One region of the Paenibacillus puldeungensis genome, then DNA from elsewhere that is predicted to be linked to it. Evidence: predicted binding sites of a transcription regulator. Region 1 holds the regulator's gene; each other region holds the start of a gene.

Region 1 (7,470 bases):
GAACTGACGTCATTATTGTAATTATATTGGAGTCGTAGATGTCAGCTGAGCGATGCGATCATCCGCAGGAAGTGCGGCGCATCGCTCGTTTTGTTTGTGATGTAATTTACATAGAGATATTGTATTAATTTTCAAATTGGCATTCTTCTGTTATGCTGTAATGTAGACTGGAATGAAAGGGACTTATATACGCAAATGAAATATGCAGTGCTCGATTTTGAAACTACAGGCAATCAGTCCTTTGATGAAATCATTCAAGTGGGACTTGCGATTATAGAACCGGATAGGACGATTTCTCAGGTGTATAACTCCTTCGTTAAGCCTAGTATCCCGATCCCTCCGTTTATTACCGGGCTCACCGGGATCACGGAAGAGCATGTGAAGGATGCTCCGGAGCTAGACGAAGTGATGATGGAGATGGTTCCGCTTCTGAATGATGTCGTACTTGTCGGGCACAATGTAGCCTTTGATTTCAACTATTTGCAAAGTGCATTGGACAAAACGGGTTATTTGCCCTTTACGGGCAGGATTCTTGATACGATGGATTTCTTGAAAATCATGTTTCCATCACTCATGTCTTATCAGCTTGGCATGGTGGCGGCGGAGTTTGATGTGCAGCACGATCGTCCACATCAGGCCGACAGTGATGCATTGGCAACGGCGCTCATTTTTTTGAAGTGCCTTGAAGAATGTGAAAGCCTACCGCTTCTGACCATACAGCGATTAGTGGATTTGTTTGCCGGCGAGGACAGCGACTTAGGTTGGTTCTTTGATGCGTTGCTTCAGGAAAAGGAACGCGAGGCAAATCCGAATGAAGGCGGATTTACGTACTATCGTCAATTTGCGCTGCAAGCTGAGGATTGGATGGATATCGAAACGCCTCGAAATGCGCTTTTGGACAATCCGCTGGAGGATATCACCTTCGAGCAGTTTATGGATCAGGTACGTGAACGTCTGCGTGAGCGCCTGCCGCAATATGAGGAACGGGAAGCGCAGAACATGATGCTTCATGAAGTGATGAAGGCCTTTGACGAGGACAAACATCTTTTGGTAGAAGCTGGAACAGGGACCGGAAAATCGTTAGGTTACTTACTTCCTGCAATATATCATAGCGTTAAACAGGATGAGAAGGTTATGGTAAGTACACATACGATTAACCTTCAGGAGCAGCTTAGAGAGCGAGATATCCCACTGCTGACCGAGGTCGTTCCGTTTCCTTTTCTGGCGGCTGTATTTAAGGGAAGACAACATTATTTGTGTCTGCGTAAATTTGAACATAAAATAAACAGAAGAGACTTCACAACGCCAAAAGAAGAGGTGATGACGGCTGCACAAATGATTGTGTGGCTGACACAAACGATAAACGGTGATGACGAGGAGCTTAACTTAGGAAATCGCGGAAATGATTTTTGGGAGACAGTCGCAAGCGAGTCCGATTCATGTTTAGGTCGTTCGTGTCCGTGGTTTCGAAAATGCTTCTACCACCGGGCGAAGCACGAAGCCGGTGTGGCGGATGTGGTCATCACGAATCATTCCAAATTGTTTACGGACATTCAGGCAGGTCATCAACTGCTTCCGGGCTATGAGCGTCTGGTCATCGATGAAGCACATCACCTGGAGGATGTGGCGGGCAAACATTTAGGGATTAATATGAAGTATTTTACAGTCATTCACACCTTAACCCGCCTATTCAAAGATAGTAAGACAGGCCAGTTTCCGAATTTGCGTATCCAGTTGCAAAGCTCGGTAAACGAAAAGTCGGCTGAGTGGTGCTCCGTTATTGACAGCTTTTATCCTACGCTTGTAGATGTGAAAGAGACCTGGGACAAGCTAAACGAGTTGCTGTTCACGCTTATGCCGGAACGCAGTGATGCTGCGCCTGGAGATCCTGGTCAATTCGTTTTTCGGCTGCTGCCGCATAAGAAGCCGAAGGATTGGGACACGCTGGCTGCGCTGGAGAACCAAATTTATGTCTCGCTTGGGGACGTGCTGCGCAAAGGAGAACGCCTGCTCAGTCAAATCAGGGAAGAGCAGGACGATATCGGATCGGAAAGCTTGCTGACCGACATCAGCGGTTTGCTTAAGGACTTGGGAACCGAACGCGAGGCGTTGCGCTTCTTCATGAAATTAGATGGCGAAGATACCGTCTATTGGATGGAGGGTAACGGAAACTATCGCAGCCGGTCTTTGCAAATGTATGCTGTTCCCATTGATGTGAGCGCCCAACTGAAGGAGTATTTTTTCGACAGTAAGAAAAGCGTGGTCATGACCTCGGCAACTTTATCGGTTGACAAATCGTTTCAGTACATGATCGAGCAATTGGGGCTGCAGGAAGCGGCCTCCGAGGATCGGTTGATCACCTCGATGCTGCCGTCACCGTTTAACTACCGGGATCAGGCATTGCTGGTCATTCCGAGGGATTTTCCTAGCGTCAAAGGAAGCGTTGGTGATGATCACTTCGTCACCACGCTGGTTCGGTCGTTGGCGGATACAGCCATCGCCACGAAGGGACGCATGCTCGTACTGTTTACGTCTTACCGCATGCTCCGCCAGGTTTACGACCCACTAAAGGAGCTGCTGTCCGCGGAAGGGATCACCGTCATAGGACAAGGCATGGACAGCGGCAGCCGTACGAAGCTGACCCGTCGGTTTCAGGGACAGGATGCTTCGGTATTGCTCGGAACGAGCAGCTTCTGGGAAGGAGTAGATATTCCCGGTGAGGCTTTAACGAGCTTAGCGATTGTACGTCTACCTTTTCAGCCGCCGAATCATCCACTTGTGGAGGCAAAGAGCGAACGGCTGCAGAAGGAGAAGAAAAATCCTTTTATGAAGCTGTCAGTGCCTCAGGCTGTCATTCGTTTTAAGCAAGGATTTGGACGACTCGTCCGTACCTCACAGGATCGGGGAATCGTGATCGTGTATGATACGCGCATCTTGGAATCATATTACGGAAAATATTTTCTATACTCTTTGCCAGGTCCGAAGATGGAGCATATGCCGCTTGGTCAAATGGTTCCACGCATATCGGAATGGTTGAATCCTGAGGAACAATCATAGTCCTCAATCTTGCGCCAGAATAGGGGGAAACAAAGTATGAAATCAGAAAAAATTTCGGATGCTGTCGTTCGCAGATTGCCGGTATACCTGCGTTTTCTGAATGAACTGAGCCGCCGCGAGGTACCTACGGTTTCTTCGCAAGAACTTGGCCAGAAGCTGGACCTCAATCCGGCGCAAATTCGTAAGGATCTCGCTTATTTCGGCGATTTCGGGCGAAAAGGCATTGGATACGATGTCGCTTATCTGATCGAGAAAATTCAAGAAATTTTGAATTTAGACCAGCAAATCAATGTTGCTTTGGTGGGTGCTGGTAATCTTGGTCAAGCACTATCTAACTATAATGCATACTTAAAAGATAACATGAAGATCGTGGCCGTTTTTGACGCTTCGCCTGAGAAGATCGGCAAGCAAATTAACAATATTACGATTCAGCCCATCGATGATCTAGGCGACATGGTCAAGGCTAATAACATCCGCATCGGAATTATTACAGTCCCGGATTTTGAGGCTCAACGCGTTGCTGATCAATTGGTTGAGGCTGGAATTAGAGCTATCTTGAATTTTGCACCGACGGTATTAAAGGTTCCGCCGGAAGTTCGAATCCATGCGGCTGACTTTACAACGGATTTGTTAAGCTTGGCTTATTATTTGGAGGATGGAAAGGAACCGGTAAGTTATGAGTCGTAAGTGGTTGATTAAGAATGGTACGTTTGCCGTGTTAAAGGAAGATTGTACCATCGTTCGCGGATATATGCTTGTGGAAGGGGATACGATCACTTACATTGGTGAACAGCGCCCGGAAGGCGTAGAAGGGGCCGAAACATTTGATGGCAAAGGATTGCTGTTCCTGCCTGGGCTCGTAAATACGCATGGCCATGCGGCGATGTCTCTTCTTCGTGGATACGGAGATGATATGGTGCTTCAAAATTGGCTGCAGGAAAAGATGTGGCCGATGGAAGCCAAGTTTACGGGGGCAGATGTTTATGCCGGAACAGCATTGTCCGTACTGGAAATGCTCAAAGGCGGAACAACGACGTTCCTCGACATGTATGACCATATGGACCAAGTGGCTAAGGTCGTTGAAGAATCGGGGATTCGCGCCGTATTGACGCGAGGGGTGATCGGCCTTTGTCCTCCTGAAGTTCAGGATCAGAAGCTGCAGGAGGCTATCCGTTTCGCCCGCGATTGGCACGGTAAAGCGGATGGACGGATCACGACTATGATCTCGCCGCACGCTCCTTACACCTGCCCGCCTGACTACATCGAGAAATTTGTTCAGGTGGCACATGATCTGGATCTTCCAATGCATACGCATATGTCGGAGACGCTTGCGGAAGTAGAGCAGAATGTCAAGGACTATGGGGCTCGGCCTGTAGAGCATCTGCGCAAACTTGGGATGTTCTCGCGTCCAACTTTGCTGGCGCACGCCGTGCATTTGACGGACGAGGAAATTTACGTGTTAGCTGCACATCATGTTGCCGTCTCGCATAATCCGGGTAGCAACCTGAAACTGGCCAGCGGTGTGGCTCGTGTTCCGGAGCTATTAAGCAAAGGGGTCGTTGTTTCACTGGGCACGGATGGCGCTGCGAGCAACAACAATCTCGACATGTTTGAGGAGATCAGGTTGGCTGCTCTGATTCATAAGGGTGTTTCCGGCGATCCTACCGCAGTTCCAGCATTAGAAGCTCTCAAAATGGGAACGGAGTATGGAGCGAAATCGCTCTTCATGCAAAACACAGGCAGGCTGGCTGCTGGGATGAAGGCGGATTTCATCGCGCTGAATACGGAGCAAGCTCATTTTCTGCCGAAAACGGACTACATTTCCCATGTCGTTTATTCCGCTGGTCCGAAGGATGTCGAGCATGTATGGATTAACGGCAAGCAGGTGGTTAAACACGGGGCCTGCCTCACGCTGGATGAAGAGAAGGTTCGCTTCGAGGCTCAGGCAGCATTTGAAGGTCTGCTAGCTCGCTAGATTACAGTTGGCAGTATCCGCAGCTTCAATCTGGCGGGTTCGACTGCCTACTTCGGAGAAAGGAAGAGAAGGTTGAGAAAGAGAACCAAATGGCTCCTGCTCTCCCTCCTGATCCTGCTGCTCGTGCTCTTTGGACTTCACCGCTTTTATATTTACGTTAATCAGGATTATTGGAATGGTGAGTCGGCAGCCATTCAGCAGGCAAAGCAGGAGTCGGGTCTGGTGGAAAGCGATCAAGTATGGAAGTCGGTATGGGATGAAGTGTGCTGGGTCGTCAAGGGCAAGGACGAATCTGGCCGAGATATGATGGTCTGGTTGAGAAAAGATCATGCACCGGAAGTACGGCTGTTATCGGAAGGCGTTTCGGAGGATCAGGTTCGGACCCTCATCAAGGATCGATTGCCTGGTATAAAGATCGTTCGACTGCTGCCGGGGGTCTATAACGATAAGCTCGTTTGGCAGCTATTCTATAAAGAGAAAGATCACCATTACTATCGCTTCTTCGATTTTAGTAAGGGGGAGCCGCTTGAGGAAGTGTTTACACTACCGAACCGGTAATGGCGATTTTACCAATTGTTAGCCTGGCCGTTATAAAGCGACTATTTGACAAAAGATGACTTCTGATATCCATCAGGAGTCATCTTTTTTTACGAAGATTACAAGGACGGCGCCCCCTACCAAGCTGCGGGCTCGTCGCCTGTTGCCCATCGCCCGTCGCCCAGTGTTGAGTAGATGTATTTAGTGCAGTTATTTCATCACGTTTGCAGGGTAGGAGAAAAGTAGATGCAAAAAATACAGCTAAATAGGGCTCGTAGGCTGATGAATGGGATTTAGGCCCGATTTAAATGTACATTTTGCAACTAAAGTGGGAAAAATGAACAGTTCGGACGGATTAGATGTACTTTTTACAACTACGTGCCGTACCTTTCGGTTGAATGCATATGGTCAAGAAGAAAAATTTACAGCAACAACGTTCAAAGGAGTCAATTGTTTTTTTACTTATAGGTTATTTTCAAAAGGTATGGACCCCATGCAGACTTTTATATTCCGAAGGAGTACATTTCTTCATGTTTTTAAAAACTCGATTGAAGGTGGGCAAACTCCCAAAGCCGGAGCTCATGGCCACTTCCATAATCGACAGATTCGGATCGATCAGCAGCTTTTCCGCATGCATGATGCGGTGTTGGCTTAAGTAGTGGTAATAGGACATGCCCATGTATTGCTTAAACAAACGCATGAAGTGAAATTTGCTGAAGCCGGAGAGCTCGGCGAGGTGCTCAACCTGAATATCCTCGGTGCAGTGCTCATTGATATACGTGCAGACTTGCATAAGCTTATCGATGTATTTGTGCTGCTGTTTCTGACCTTTTCGGTGAGAAAAACGGCGTTCCCGGTTCATAAAATGGCGTCCGAGCAAAACGAAGAACTGGATGAGCATCGCATAGGCAGAGGCCTCTTTAAGAAGTGCTTTGCCGAAATATTCACTTGTCAAATCGTGCAAGAGCGATTTCAAAGCCTCGTGCAGCTCAGGTTCCTGATCGGAAGTGATGACAAGGCAGGGGCGGAGTAAATGATACGTGGAATCTAAGCCGTTCAAATGATAGAGCAGGGCGCAATCAAATTGCAAAATGATCCGCTCTCCGGTATTAGGAGCAAAAAGCTGATGCAGTTCGCCGGGCGGGATAATCATAATGTCCCCGGGGTTTAGAACATGCTGGGTACCGTCCACAACTGCGGTGTAAATACTTTCGAGCGGCATGATTACTTCGGCGGCGGTATGCCAATGGATCGGGTAATCCTCGGCTTCTTTATTCAAGTAAATACGTATTCCAAAATGTTCTCGATAGGAGACGGTTTCCTTGGAGCCATCCAGCATTTCGATCAACTGCAACCCACCCTTTCTTTGGTCAGATTGATGAAGCACTCCGATCAAATCAAAGACATTCACTCCCAATCTATCACATCGCTGCGTGGCCAATTGAGCAATATTTGAGGAGCCGAAAGCTAAATTCACGAAGAAACCGCCAAATGTATGCCGATATAATAAAGTAGAGTGAAACCGTATTCAAAATGATATCATGCATTTGTCATATTTTACAATTCAAATCTTATATTCTCAAATGAAGGACAGGTGGGGTTTCCATGGTCGAACTAGTTCATGACGAAGAGAAGATCAATGAGTACAAACTACGCTCGAAGCAGCTTGTTTCACAAATGACCCTTGATGAAAAGATCCATCAAATGGTGCATACTGCCCCAGCCATCGAGCGGCTGAATGTGAAGGCATATAATTGGTGGAACGAGGCGCTTCACGGGGTGGCACGGGCCGGAGTGGCTACGGTGTTTCCTCAGGCGATCGGATTGGCGGCAACATTTGATGAGGACCTGCTCGAAGAAGTGGCCGATCATATCGCCACGGAAGCCAGAGCCAAGTTCAA
Region 2 (7,470 bases), on a different contig from region 1:
CGGCGATATGAACATGAGCGGATAGCTCGCATCTGCCGCAGGACGGCGCTCGCCGTCATAGCCCTCGTGCAGCTTGGTGTAGGTAGGCAGCGGCGGCAAGCCGGCAGCCTCCAGCGCAGTAGAGTACAACTCGATTTTTCCAGAAGCGGTCGGGAGCGTATCCAGATAACGTTTTTGGGGCTCCATATTCAGCTTTACGGCCCGCTCAGCTTTCAGCTTCTCGAGCGTCACGCCATCCAGGTAAGGATTGTCTGCGAACTCCAGCGCCTGCCGAATCATATCCTCCTCCGTATCGTTAAACGCGTCCTCCTCAAAGCCCATAGCTGTAGCCAACAGCTTGAACAGCTCGACGTTGCTTTTGCTTTCGCCCTGGGCCGGAATGACCGGCTCCTGAAGCTGAACATAATGATGCCAATAAGAGCTGTATAAGTCCGTATTTTCAAAAGAGGACGTCGCCGGCAGCACAATGTCGGCGAACTTTGCCGTGTCCGTCATAAACAGGTCGTGCACGACGGTGAACAGATCGTCCCTCCGGAGTCCCTGCTCCACCTTTCCCGTGTCCGGAGCGACTACCGCAGGGTTGGAGCAGTAGACGAACAACGCACGGATCGGCGGGTTCAGCGTCAGCAGGGCTTCGCCCAACTGGTTCATGCTGACCTCGCGAGCCTCCGGGTTCGGCCGTAAGTCCGGCCGTTCCAGCGCCGCTGCGTTCATTTTACCGTAGCCTCCGTTCGTCTTGTAAGCACCGCCGCCGGGGACGAGCCACTGACCTGTCAACGCAGGCAAGCAGCTGATCGTCCGGACTGTCATACCGCCATTGTCATGATGCTGCAGCCCGTTCCCAATGTGGATGTAGGCGGGCGAAGTCTCGCCGTAAAGAACGGCCAGTTTGACGATGTCCTCTGCCGGAATCCCCGTGATGACGGAAACCCGCTCCGGCGAGTATTCCTTCACATGCTCGCGCAGCTGCTCGTGACCGACCGTATACCGCTTCATGAACGGTTCGTTCGTGAGGCCTCGCTCGAACAATACATGCATGATGCCCAGCGCTAGAGCCGCATCCGTACCCGGATAGAGCGGAATGAACCAGTCGGCCCGCTGCCCCGTACGGTTGCGGTGTACATCGATCACGACGAGCTGCGCCCCCTGTTTGCGGGCTTTCTCGATCAAAGCGATCTGATGCATGTTCGTGCTGACGAGATTGCCTCCCCAGATGATGATCAGCTTGGCGTTGATAATCTCTTCGGGGCTCATACCGCCGCCAAAGCCCATCGTATATTTCCAGCCCTTGTTCCCAGCTGCATTACATATCCCCTGCTGCAGCACGGTCGAACCGAGGCGGTTGAAAAAACGCCGATCCATGCCGTCGACGCTGAGAATCCCCATGTTGCCGTAGAAGCTGTACGGCATGATCGATTCCGGCCCAAAATCGCGAATCAGCGACTTATAACGCTGACTGATTTCTTCTATAGCTTCGTCCCAGGAAATACGTTCAAATTTCCCTTCGCCCTTGGCGCCGATGCGTCTTAGCGGATACAGCACCCGTTCCGGATGGTAGACGCGCTCCGCCATGTTCCGGACTTTATTGCAAATGGCACCCTGCGTGATCGGGTGGTCAGGGTTGCCCGTCACTTTCACGATTTTTCCGTTTTCCTTATGAAGCAGCAAGCTGCAGGTATCCGGACAATCCAGCGGGCAAACCGCCGGAAATATACCGTTCTCTTCGTGGATCATCTTCTATCCATCCCTCCTGTCTACGCTATTGTAGAAAAAAGCTTGGAGTGTGTCTATATGTGCTTCAAGCGTAAGATACGCCAAAGGATGGCTAAAAGTTGATAGGCCGAGCAGTTAACTCGCCATAGTGCGCCGAATAAATGTAAAAAATACATCTAAATCAAGCCGATTCACGCCTCCGCCAGAAATAAATGTAAATTGTGCATCTAATGACGAGCATATGACTTTCTCAGCTTGATTTCTGCTGTTTTAAATGCACTTTTTGCATCTATTTTCTCAAACTGGCCTCATTGAGTCGATTTAACTGTACTAAATACATTTACAGTGGACTAAGGTGTCTTGGGCATGCAGCCGGTGGCAGGTAGAAATTAGGCACGGTTGGAACGGTGCAGCATTGGGCTGGTAACAGCAGGCAGCACACGGACAGCATACAGTAAATTGTCATCCACACGAGCCAGCTTCGCAGATAAGTTGTACAAATCAAAAGGCCGCCTCCCAAAAACCGGGATAAGCGGCCTCTTACGTTAATATATCGATTAAGCGGTTTTGCCTGCCTTAGCGGAAGCTTGACCCGCCGGAGCATCCTTTTGCACCTTATCCTTCAAATAGGCGGTCCAATAAGCACCGGCTACGAACAGAGCGCCGCCGGTCAAGTTGCCGAGCCATACCGGGACAAAGTTTTTGAGGTACTCACCCCAGGAATAGTAGCCCTCAAAGATTGCCGCTGGAATCAAGAACATGTTAGCGACAACGTGCTGGAAGCCGATAGCAACGAATGCCATCGTTGGGAACCAAATCCCGAGGATTTTACCGCTCATGTCGTCCGCACCGTAAGACAGCCAAACAGCCAAAGCGACCAGCCAGTTACAGCCGATCCCGGAAACAAACGCTTGAAGGAAGCTGTCATCCAGCTTATGACCGGCCAAGTCCACCAATTTATCCAAAAACGGGCCACTGGAAGTCAAACCTACGACATGCCCGAAGAAATAAGCGACAAACAAAGCGCCAACAAAGTTGCTAAGTGTGATCAACACTAGATTTTTGATGACTTCACCCGTGGAAATCTTCTTGGCCATCCGCGCCAGCGGAACAGCCATCATGTTGCCCGTTAGCAGTTCTCCGCCAGCCAGCAGCACCAGGATGAGCCCGAGCGGGAACACCGAAGCGCCGATAAAGGTTGCAATGCTTCCCCATTCTTTCGGAGCACTGCCGACGACGCGAATATTCAGCAGAAAACCTAAAGCAATAAATGCCCCGCCCATAAAGCCGAGTATAAGAACAGTCAGCAGCGGGTTATGCGCTTTTTTGATCCCGTTCTCGACGGTCACTTCCGCAATCTGCGCTGGTTTATGGTAAGCCATGATCCTGTCTCCTTTTGAGGCATTCCAAAATAGCGGTCCTTTCTAGCTTTCCACACCTGTTAAACGGAAAAAGCCATACATCATACATATGGTGTGTTGAAGGAACGCTCTTTTTGAACGCGCACTTTATTTTATATTACATTTATCGTTCATTAACCGAGTCTATTGTAGCGTGCCTCTTCCTTCGGAATAAGTAACAAAGATCACGATAACGTTTTCATAGAGTGAAAAAATTCACATTCCCAGTTATGTAAAAATAATCAGATGGTGTGATTCGTGATTCGAGCAGACCATAAAATACCCTTAACTAACATCGCTGCTCAAAAATGAACCCGACCGAGCAAGACAAAGGAGTCTTTTTCGGCCGGGTGGTTTTTCTCAAACTTTATACAAGAGTACCTTCCATCTCAGGAACCTTTGGCAGCGCCTGCAGGCCTGCACTGTTCAGGAAGTTCCAAGGCTTGTTATAATGCGGCTGGAAGAAGAAATCGACGAAGGCCAGTTCCTCCATTTTCATACCATTTTGGATGCATACCGACATCGTGTTGATCGATTGGGTAAGGTCCACCTTGGACATGATTTGCGCTCCGAGAATGCGCCGGGTGTTTTTCTCGTAAACGACCTTCAGCATCACCGGCTCATGGGTTGGCATAAATTCCGGACGATAGCTATCCGTGATGAACACCGCCTCTGCATCAAGCCCTGCATCCTTAGCAGCTGTTTCCGTAAGCCCGGTGGCCGCAATGTTGTCCTCGAAAATTTTGATGCCCGAAGTACCTTGTGTCCCCATGTATTTTACAGTCGGAGCAAGCAAATTGCGAGCGATCAAAGTTCCCATGCGCACGGCGTTCGTCGCCAGCGGAATGTAGGAATGCTTTCCTGTCGGATTGTAAATAATAGCGCAGCTGTCTCCAGCCGCATAAACATCCGGTTTGCTGGTGCGCATGTACTCATCGACGATAATCGCGCCGTTGTCCAGCATATCGACCTGACCCTTCAGCAGCTCGGTATTTGGACGGAAGCCGATACACATAATGACGAGGTCCGCTTCATATTGCCCGTGATCGGTAATGACCCGGGTTACTTTTCCGTCCTGACCCTCGAACTTCGTTACCTTCTCGCCGAGCGCAAGCTTGATGCCGTGCTCTTTCATCGAACGCTCGATTTTGTCGGTATATTCAGCATCAAGGTACTTGCTGAGCACACGGCTTTCCGCATCGATCAGCGTTACACTTTTCCCGTTCAATTGGAAAGCTTCAACGAGCTCCACCCCGATGTATCCGGCACCGACCACGACGATATTTTGTGCATTCTGAGCTTTTTCTATAATGGTATTGGAATGATTGTAGTTCTTGGAGAGCAAAATGTTATCCAGATCGATGCCTTCAAACTTCGGAACAATCGGCCAGGAGCCGGTCGTAACGATCAGCTTGTCAAAGGTGTCGCTAAACTGCTCACCGGTTTGCAAATTGCGAGCCTGCAGCGTTTTTCCGTTCGTGTCCACCGAAATAACCTCATGCAGCATTTTTGTTTTAACGCCTAAATCGGCTAGCTGCTGCGGCGAGGAATAGAACAACCCCTCCGGATTCTTCACCATGCCTCCCACATAAAGCGCAATCCCGCACGATAAAAAAGAAATATTGTCATTCCGCTCGTATACCGTAATTTCCGCGTCCGGGTATAGCTTCGCCGTATTAACAATAGCGGCCGTTCCTGCGTGTGTACATCCAATAACTGCAACTTTCATGATTTCATCCTCCTCAAGTTTCCTATCTTTGTAGAGAAATTTTCATTTTCATCCTTAGATATTGTGAAAAGTATCACTTAAATGAATCCAGTTTTGTGAAATGTTTCACCTGTGACATTTATTATAGTGTGATATTTTTCACATTGCAAGAGGTTGGAGTGATTTTTTTCATAATTTATGAAAAATGGACTCATTATGCTGCATTCACGGCTGCTTCAAGGAACGTCCGCAATCTCAGCTTTCCCGGGGGAACAGTGAACTAGTCAGGAACTGTCTGGGGAAGGTGCTGCCCATAATAAAAAAACGCCTGACGGCGTCCTTTGTGATGGCTTTGACTTCTACATTGGAGGGATGGTCGTATTCTTTTGGAGAACGATCTCATCACTTCATAACTAAGCAGCCGTTCCGCCGGAATTGTGAGTAAGGCGTATTTTGCTCCTGCATAACAATGCCGAGCTGCTGCTCGAGCCTCCCACCTGGTTCCTTATCTTCCTCTACTGGAACGATGCCGCTTTGGGAGGTTGATGCTTCTCTAGCCGTTCGCCGACGCCTCCCCTGAGAACTTTCCCCTCTGAAGCTGCACGGTAGAGCTCATATGGAAGGCACAGCGGAACCCCGCTTCTTGGGTCGGTTACGATATCCGCCTCAATGCCGAAAACTTCCCGCAATACCTCAGTTGTGACCACCTCTTCCGGCGTTCCGGAGGCCACAGCCTGACCTTTTTTGATGGCAATCATGTAATGGGCGTAACGCGCAGCATGGTTCAGGTCATGGACTACCATGATGATCGTCCGGCCTGAAGTGGCGTTAAGCTCCTCCAGCAGCTGCAGCACCTCCAACTGATGCGCCATGTCTAAAAAAGTCGTCGGTTCGTCAAGGAACAAAATATCCGTCTCCTGAGCCAGTGCCATCGCGATCCACGCCCGCTGGCGCTGCCCGCCGGAAAGCTGCTCCAGCGCGCGATCACGAAACTCGCCCATTTGCGTCGCATCAATCGCCCAGTCGACGATCTGCCGATCCTCCGCCTTCAAACCACCAAAGCCCTTCTGATGCGGAAAACGCCCATAAGACACCAGCTCGTAAACCGTAAGGCCTTCCGGAGCGGTCGGGTTTTGGGGAAGAATAGCCAGCTGTTTGGCCACTTCCCGGGTTGATTGCTTATGAATCGATTTACCGTTTAGCAGCACGCTGCCCGCCTTCGGCTGTAATATGCGGGCCATCGTTTTCAGCACTGTAGATTTTCCAGAACCGTTAGCGCCCACTAGCGCCGTTATTTTCCCTTCCGGGATCGATATATTCAAATCCTCGACAATAAGTCGATCCTCATAAGCGATATCCAAATGCGAAGTTTTTAAGGAAACCATTTTATTCCCCTTTCCATGAACGGCCGTAAGGTTACCATCTATCTTGCAAGGACAGCCATACACAGTCAGCTTCATCAGCTTCATCAGCTTCATGGCTTTATCCAAGCTTCATCTGAACTTCATCTTTACGTTTTAAAGATACTGATAATCATTATCATTTGTCAACTATTTATTTCAATTTTGTTTTATTGCCAGTCCTTGTAGATAATCAGCCTCATAAGGGTAGCCTGCTATGGCGCGGTGACTTGTCTGATCCTTAGACAATGAGCGTATTTGGGTAAGTGTGGCATTGATTAGATCATTTAGCGCGTAGCCGTCCGAACTAAATGTATAATATACATCTAATTTGTGCGGATTTACTACTTATTCGGCATTAATTGTAAAAAGTACATTTAAAAGCAGCCTGTTTGGCAACTTTAGGCCAGCCCAGCCCATTTAGCTGTACTTTATACACTTATTGTCTTCAAATCGGCAAAAGGGTCAAAAATAGATGTATGCAATGCAGTTATCTCGGAAGTTTGACCGGTTATTTGTAGCCGCCGATGAACAGGGACGCTCTATCGGCATCCTCATCCTCCCATCCCGTCAATTCCGCCAAGGAACCAAATCGATTGCATACCAAAAAAGGACGCCGGCCGGCGTCCCTAAATGTTCTTGCTCGCATTATTTTTTCTTGCCGCTATCGCCGGTTCCTTTTTGAGCCGATACCGGTATAGCGTTGTAGTACTCTTCCAGCGTGATGTCCCGTTTGGCAATATCCGCTGCAATCTCTTTGCCGACGTAACGAATATGCCATGGCTCGTACTTATAGCCGGTTATAGCCTGCTTGCCTTCCGGGTACCGAATGATGAAGCCATATTCAGTCGCATGCTTCGCCAGCCAAGCCGCCTCCTTCGTATCACCAAAGCAGCTCTCCGCCGCGCATTTTCCGTCGCTGCCGGAAACATCGATAGAAAGTCCGGTCTCATGCTCGCTATGTCCAGGTACAGCGCTGTATGTCTTCGCCTTGGCTTCGCCGTCCTTCTTGACGTAGCGATTAAACAGCTTAGTCTGCGTGCTGTGTGAACGGTAGGCGGAAACCCCGGCCAAATAGATTTTATCCTTCTTCGCTGCGGTAAACATTTCTTCAAGCGCTTTGGCTGCCTCTTTGCGCATCATGCGTTTCTCGATTTTCTCGTTGAACGTAAACCGTACGTCAGGATAAACGAGATCTTTCGGCTTGTAATCATCCGGCAAGGCAAATTCCTTGTTGACCAATACAGTA
Region 3 (7,470 bases), on a different contig from region 1:
GTGGGTGACGCCGATACCGCTTAATACAAGCTCACTATCCGGCGTCCACGACAAATTAGCCCCTTCCGGTACGGGAGCCGCTTTGGCTGCTTCCTCCTCCGCTGCGGAGATAATCTCATTCATCGCTTCGCCCGCTTGCTTTCCGTCGAGTGTGGCATGGAAATCGGCCCCTACCATACGGACCGGAAGGAAGTATTCCGGCGCCAAAATCAGCACGGTCAAAGCAGGCAGCAGCATAATGTCGCCATTTACGAGCCTTACCCCAAGCCCGACAGCTACGGAGGCTACAGACAGCATCGTGAAGAAATCAAGCGAAAACGAGGATAGAAAAGCGACGCGCAGCGTCCGCATGGTGGCGGACCGGTAAGAATCGCTGACCTTGTCGATAGAAGTACGGTGCGACTTGCTCCGTCCGAGATATTTCAGCGTCTCCAGTCCCCGCAAGGAATCAACGAAGTGGTTTGATAAGAGCCGGTATGATTTTAGTTGTTTTTCCGTTTGCTTACGTGCCGCGAGTCCGACCAGGATCAAAAAGACGATCAAAATCGGCATCGTCACCGTTATAATAATGCCGGAGGTCAGATCCAGCATAAATACGTAGGCCAAAATGAGCACCGGCGTCATGCCAGTGCCCAGCATCCGCGGAATAAACAGCTCCAAATAGCCACGGAACTTGGTGACTCCCTCCAGTACGAGGGTGACCAGGTTGCCTGTGCCTTCTTTTCCGGCAAATCGAGGCCCCAGCTCGAACAGCTTCTCCAGCACCTGCTTGCGCAGGTCCCTTCCGGTGTGCTCGGCAAACCGATAGGCTGTCTTCTGCTGCAGCAGTGCACAGATTTGCCGCACCGTAAAAGCAAGCAGGAACAAGACGGCACCGCCGACTTGCTCCTGCAGCTTGGCGCCGGCAAACAGGGCGGAGACGACCTCCGCCAGCCATTTTGCCTGCAATATGATAGCGATGCTTTGAAGGAGGGTAAGTCCGGCCATGATCATCATGACCGGCCTAATCCCTTTAAATTTCATTAAGCCGCGTCCCATTAATATTCCAGATGCTCCTTCTCGTGTACGCGTTTATGGAAAACAAAGTAACTCCAAATTTGATAACCCAGCACGAATGGCAGAAGGGTCAAAGCAACGATGGTCATCACCTTCAACGAATAATGACCGGAAGCCGCGTTATGAATCGTTAAGGAGAACGTTTCATTGATCGAGCTGACCATAACACGAGGGAACAATCCGATGAATACGGAAGCGATCGAAAGGGCGATCATCGTACCCGTCATGCCGAATGCCCAGCCGTCCCGTTTTTTCGAAATGAACATGCCCGCCAGCACAAAGGCGACAACCCCAAGGACAGCTACGATGCCAAGCAGCAAACCGCGGACTTCAAAGACGTCCGTTTGGAAATAAGTCAACACACCCAAGAGGACGAACATAACCGCGAGCGGAATGAGCAGCTTATGCGCCATTTTGCGAGCCCGTTCCTGCAGGTCCCCAGTCGTCCGCAGCGTAGCGAACAGAAGACCATGAACAAGGCAAAGCATAACAACCGTAATACCGCCGACCAAGGTATATACGTTAACCATATCGAACAAGCCGGCTTTCATTTCCATGTCTCCATCGATAGGCAAGCCCTTCATCAGGCCGGAGAATACAACGCCGAGCAGGAATGGAGGAAGCAGACTGCCGACAAAAATGGCGATATCCCAAGTCGTTTTCCATTTTCCGCTATCGACCTTGCCCCGAAACTCGAAGGCGACACCGCGGCCGATCAAGGCCAGCAGCAGCACGACAAGCGGCGTATAATATCCGCTGAACATCGTGGCATACCAGTTTGGAAATGCCGCAAACATCGCGCCGCCAGCTGTCAGAAGCCAAACTTCATTGGCATCCCAGAACGGGCCGATTGAGTTGATCAGCACCCGGCGCTCCATATCATTTTTTGCCAAAAAGCGGGTACTCATACCAATGCCGAAATCAAAGCCCTCCAGGAAGAAGAAGCCGATGAACAATACTGCGACAAGGACAAACCAGAGCTCATTAAGAGACATGATAACCCTCCTTACCGAATGGATCCGCAGAGACGTCTTTTTGATCGTTCTTTGCATTCGGGCCCTTCTTAATAACTTTCACGAACAGGTATACCAATACGGAACCTAGCGCCGCATAGATCGCCGTAAAGGCAATCAGCGAGAACAGAATTTGCCCGCCGGTAACGCTAGGCGACACGCTGTCTTTCGTCTGCATCAGGCCGAAGACCGTCCAAGGCTGACGCCCGATTTCCGTCATAATCCAGCCCGATGTGTTGGCGATCACCGGAAGCGATATGGACCACAGCATCGCCCGATAGAACCAGTTATGCGGTTTGTCTAGCTTCTTGCGCCAAGCGAGATAAGCACCGTACAAGCCTAGTAAAATCATCAAGCTGCCGGCTGCGACCATGATCCGGAAGCTCCAGAAGGTCGTGCGTACCGGAGGAATGTAATCTCCAGGGCCGTATTTTTGTTGATATTCCGCGTTCAGCTCCTTTATCCCCTTGACTTCACCAGAGAATTTGCTGTAAGACAGGAAGCTGAGCAAATAAGGAATTTTAATTTCAAAATTGTTCTTCTGATCATTCGAGTCGATGTGAGCGTACACGGTCCAAGGAGCCGGGTCACCACTCTTGCCCCACAGGCCTTCGGAAGCGGCCATTTTCATCGGCTGTGTCTTAACCAAATACTGTGCCTGTTGATGACCGAATAATGCGGTACCAACCGAAGCGATCAGTGCCACAACTATAGCGACCGTAAACGATTTTTTGAAAAATGCCGCATCTTGGCGTCTCAGCAGCTTATAAGCGCTGACTCCCGCAATCAAGAACGATCCCGTTGCAAATGCGCCGAGTACGGTATGCGGAAATTCAACCATCAACTGCCCGTTAGTGATCAAAGCGAAGAAATCATTCATCTCCGCACGTCCATTGTTGACCGCAAAACCAACAGGTCTTTGCATAAATGAGTTAGCGGCCAAAATCCAGAATGCGGATACCGTTGTTCCCACAGCAACCAGCCAAGCACATAGCAAGTGAACCCGCTTGGAAAGGCGGTCCCAACCAAAGATCCACAGTCCGATAAACGTCGACTCCATAAAGAAGGCGAACAGGGCTTCAACCGCCAGCGGCGCACCGAAGACATCCCCTACGAACCGTGAGTAATCCGACCAGTTCATGCCGAACTGGAATTCCTGAAGGATACCCGTCACGACCCCTACCGCAAAATTGATAAGGAACAGTTTCCCCCAGAACTTAGCCATCTGTTTGTACTCTTCTTTGCCTTTGACCACATACATCGTTTCCATGATGGCGATGAGCAGCACCAGACCGATGGATAGTGGAACGAAGAAGAAATGGAAAATCGTGGTGACTGCAAACTGAAGGCGTGCAAGCAGAATCGGATCCAACATTTTTCCTTCCCTACTTTCTAATAATTATTATCTAATGTGAATTCTATCACGGAGAAATGAAAATCAACGGGGTAAAAGTAATAATTTTGTGACAAGAATCACATGATAATTGTCACATCGATGAATGTGAGCCTCAGAACCCGCACCACGACTGGTTTTTAGCACCTCAGGACTATTTTTGACATTACTGTGACTTAAAACGCTGCCTTCCGTCTAGCCAATGCTGCAATGTTAAAAGTGGGTACCTCCAAAGCATTCTCGGCCCGGCGTAACGCATCACTTTACGGATGTTCTCCCGCTGCGATGCAGCATAGCAGTGTACTGGACACGACAAGCAGGTGGATTTATCCTCTCCAAACCGACAATGAGTCAACCGCTGATTGGCGTACGTGTAGAGCTTAAGGCACTCCTCACATAAGCTTAAGCTTAGCTTCAAGCCGGTATCCGGTGCTACCAAGCTTGTCCTTACCCGGTTTTTGTGCTGATGGCTGCAATATAAGCTGATCATCAGAGCAACGGTCGCTTTTTCCCGGCGGATTCGAGGGCTGTGTCCTTGCTCTTTTGTAGTTTCACCTACTTGACCGATACCGCAAGACCCAAGTTCATTCTGCAAATGGCCGGGCGGTGTCTTCACCGCCCCAGTTAGAGATTCCGTACGATCTTCCGAACGGAGCACATCCATCTACAGCCCTCCCTTCTTCCCTTCTACTCATTAATTGCCCGAATTTAACCTCTTTGAAGCAAAAGTAAATCTCCAAGCCAGCCAGATCGCCGCAATGAGCATTACAGCGTAGACGAGCACTCCAAACCGGAAACAGGTTGCCAGCAAATGGAGCAAAGCAAAAACGCCAAGCAACAGCATTAACGGTATGATTCGAAGTCCTTCACTCTGCTGGACAGCTTCAAACGGCTCGGAAAAAGGGAGACCTTTTTTGAAATAGCCAAAAGAGATGATCGCATACAGCTGTAAGGCAAGACCGACAGCAACCAAATCAGGAAAGATCGACAGACCGAACAGCAGGATGAAAATAACGGATTCCACGATGAAAAGAGGCAGAACCATACGAACGAGACAAGCAAGCAGCGTACCCTTATAAACATCAGACATATTCTGAATCGGCATTGTCTGGTAAATCCATGCGGCCTTATGTTTTCCAGAATGTCTTAGCAGCCGGATTGCGGTAGGCAGCATTAATCCGCAGAAATAAATGAACAAGTATTTGTTGGTTCCCGCAAGCCCATGAAGTCCGTCCTTGATGCCATCCGAGAACAGAAATATAATCGGAAAAATAATAGCAAAGCCGAGTGATGGATATACCTTGAGCTTAAACTCCCGTTCATTGCCCATCATCGACCACGCGAACCGAAAGAACGTATTCTCCTGTGGCGAAGCACAAAGAATATTCGCGATCCACTTTACCCCTTTACCGGTTTTCTGGCTGCTATTTCCATCGGGCTCGGCAAGCTTTTGCAGGTTTCTTTCCAATGCCGGCATCAGCCGGATGTAAATGATAAAAGAAACGATAGGAACCAGCAAAGCCAGCACGGTAAAGACGTTGAATTGCGGGTTCGCTCCCCCTCGCAGCACAGTCTCGAACGAAGCGCCGAACCAAATCGGAGCGATAAAATATTGCCACCACTTCGGCTGAAACACAATGTCCATATCTACGATATTAAACAATCTGGCAAGCAGCTGGTAACCAACCGTAATCCCGATCGTCAAACCGATCTGCACGTAATTGATAATATCCTTGAGCTTCTCCCCGTCAAAAAAACGCAGCACCGCCAAGTACAGCAAAGCCGTAAATACAACGATCAACAAATCCATCAAAATCAGATCAACCACGCAGAGCAGGAAAAAGACAATTCCATGCCGGAATGTGCCTACAGCCACCGGTACCACAGCAAGCGATCCGGTCAGGAAAAACATATAGATGAAAATGTGCACCGTCTTTGCCATGGCAATCGTTTTGCCGTTAATCGGCTTCGTGGACAGGATGTGACGGTCGCGTATATCCAGCAGCACAGAAGAAAAGTCCGAAATCAGCGACGTCGTAATCATGAACATGAAGATGCCGAACATCAGGCTCATTTGAAACAGGTAATTGTCCCCCATGAATATAAACATCGTACTTAACCCGCCAAAAATGACGTACATCCACAGCGAGCTCAGAAATTGGTTACCTTCATTCTGGATCCCGGCGTTTCCCTTCTTTTTGGATCTGTTTCCGATTACCGTCGGCATTCTTCTGGCATCCATCGTCAGCTTCACCTGAATGATTCGTCTCATAACAGGGTAGTCGACTCCGGACTTCTCAAACCATCCGCGAAAACGATCAAGCACTTGCAGTGTCTTCATTTCACTCATAGCTACACCTCTTGCACGATGGATACGAGTTGCTCGGCAATTTCATGATGCTCGTTAAATCCGGTTAGCTGATTAAATATCTCCTCCAGCGAGCCCTCATGGCTGCGCTCCTTCAACTGCTCGAAGCTGCCGTCCGCGACGATTCGCCCGCCGTCGAGCAGTACGATCCGACTGCTGATCTTCTCTACGACCTCCATGATGTGCGAGGAGTAAAATATCGTTTTCCCTTGCGCGGCAAGCAGTGCCAGCATCTCTTTCACTACCATTACGCTGTTCGCATCCAGGCCGCTTAGTGGCTCATCCAAAAATAACACGTCCGGATTATGCAGCAGAGCAGACATAATCAGCACCTTCTGCCGCATCCCTTTCGAGAAAGTGGCAATACGCGAGTTAAATACATTCTCCAGCCCAAATAGGTTCATCAGGCGTCGCGCCTTTGATTCGGCGGCCGCCGCGGGCATTCCGTACAGCTCGCCGATAAACGACAAGTACTCCCGGGCGGTCAGCGTATCGTAAATTTCGGCGATTTCCGGGACGTAGCCGATTCTTCTTTTATAATCGATACCGCCGTCCTTCGGATTTTCGCCAAAGATCCGTACCTCGCCGGAATATCCCTCTACCAACCCGAGCATAATTTTGACCGTGGTGCTTTTCCCTGCTCCATTAGGTCCTATGTATCCGATAATTTGTCCAGGGTAAACCTCAAGATCGACCCCTTTCAGCACGTCTTTATCTCCATATTTCATCCGCAAATCTGCAATCTTAATGACCGGTTCTACCGCGTTTGCCATTGCCACAACTCCTCTCTTTCACTGGCTTAAGTTTACCATAGATTACCTACTGTTCCCTAGAATCTACGTCACTCTAAATAGGGTACTGGTTACTGTTCTTCGTTCGCCGCTCCCCCTTCTACGTTAGTCTAACGAACTCAATAAGCACTATTTGGTAAGAAAACAGGTTTTGAAAATTCTAACGAACTCCAGAAACGCTATTTGAAGTAATTCGCCTTGTTTTCACTGCTTATTGCCAAAATAAGGCCGCTGGAGTTCGTTAGAATTCATCAGAGCCCGTTTTTTCAAAAATAAGCGTTATACGGTTCGTTAGGCCGCGTGCCCCCTCCTAACAAGTCGCTACTGGAAAAGATTGCTTGACAAAACAATCCGTCAGGATTACCATTTGACTATATTTTCATTTTTAGTCAAATAGAATGAAGGGGTGCTGAAATGCCCAAATCCTTTACCGAAAACGAACGCGCATATATGAAAAAACGCCTCATGGAAGAGGCGCAAATCTGTCTTACTCAGTTCGGAATGCGTAAAACGACGGTCGATGAGCTCGTAAAACGCGTCAATATCCCTAAAGGGACCTTTTATTTGCTGTATCCGTCGAAGGAAATGCTGTTTTTCGATGTGTTTTGCCAGCTCCATGATGAGCTCCAGTCCCAATTGCTTCGTCAGATTCATGCACTCGAAGGAAACGTGACGCCGGATGCGATCACTGACCTCATCTTTGGACTGTATAAACAGGTTGACTCTACGTTTTTATATTCATTTATCGCTAACGGCGATCTGGAACTGCTCATTCGCAAGCTGCCGCCGGAGGTGGCGATGGCTCACGCCGAGGAGGACAATTTCAGCATGGAGCAGTTGCTCTCACTG

What was found. Region 1 encodes Rex, which represses fermentation and respiration genes when NADH is low (regulators of the CRP and FNR family bind a similar motif). Its sites were predicted from a motif close to TTGTGAAATATTTCACAA; they were not measured.
Region 2: a site for Rex is predicted at 3,318-3,335, ahead of ACFQ3W_RS25055 (formate/nitrite transporter family protein). Genes of this name have one in related genera too.
Region 3: a site for Rex is predicted at 3,531-3,548, ahead of ACFQ3W_RS24790 (cytochrome ubiquinol oxidase subunit I). Genes of this name have one in related genera too.

The regions. Positions count from the first base shown of each region.
Region 1 covers NZ_JBHTLM010000020.1:28,835-36,304, forward strand. Annotated here, with positions in the region: gene ACFQ3W_RS21030 (tetratricopeptide repeat protein) at 1-21, shown strand, start outside; gene dinG (ATP-dependent DNA helicase DinG) at 196-3,057, shown strand; gene ACFQ3W_RS21040 (redox-sensing transcriptional repressor Rex) at 3,067-3,744, shown strand; gene ACFQ3W_RS21045 (amidohydrolase) at 3,734-5,032, shown strand; gene ACFQ3W_RS21050 (cell wall elongation regulator TseB-like domain-containing protein) at 5,105-5,590, shown strand; gene ACFQ3W_RS21055 (AraC family transcriptional regulator) at 6,045-7,046, opposite strand; gene ACFQ3W_RS21060 (glycoside hydrolase family 3 C-terminal domain-containing protein) at 7,175-7,470, shown strand, end outside.
Region 2 covers NZ_JBHTLM010000033.1:33,677-41,146, forward strand. Annotated here, with positions in the region: gene ACFQ3W_RS25050 (molybdopterin-containing oxidoreductase family protein) at 1-1,734, opposite strand, end outside; gene ACFQ3W_RS25055 (formate/nitrite transporter family protein) at 2,271-3,095, opposite strand; gene ACFQ3W_RS25060 (FAD-dependent oxidoreductase) at 3,481-4,842, opposite strand; gene ACFQ3W_RS25065 (ABC transporter ATP-binding protein) at 5,337-6,206, opposite strand; gene ACFQ3W_RS25070 (hypothetical protein) at 6,733-6,870, opposite strand; gene ACFQ3W_RS25075 (M15 family metallopeptidase) at 6,870-7,470, opposite strand, start outside.
Region 3 covers NZ_JBHTLM010000032.1:33,117-40,586, reverse strand. Annotated here, with positions in the region: gene cydD (thiol reductant ABC exporter subunit CydD) at 1-1,038, opposite strand, end outside; gene cydB (cytochrome d ubiquinol oxidase subunit II) at 1,038-2,054, opposite strand; gene ACFQ3W_RS24790 (cytochrome ubiquinol oxidase subunit I) at 2,041-3,444, opposite strand; gene ACFQ3W_RS24785 (nitrous oxide-stimulated promoter family protein) at 3,629-4,126, opposite strand; gene ACFQ3W_RS24780 (hypothetical protein) at 4,157-5,812, opposite strand; gene ACFQ3W_RS24775 (ABC transporter ATP-binding protein) at 5,815-6,603, opposite strand; gene ACFQ3W_RS24770 (TetR/AcrR family transcriptional regulator) at 7,036-7,470, shown strand, end outside.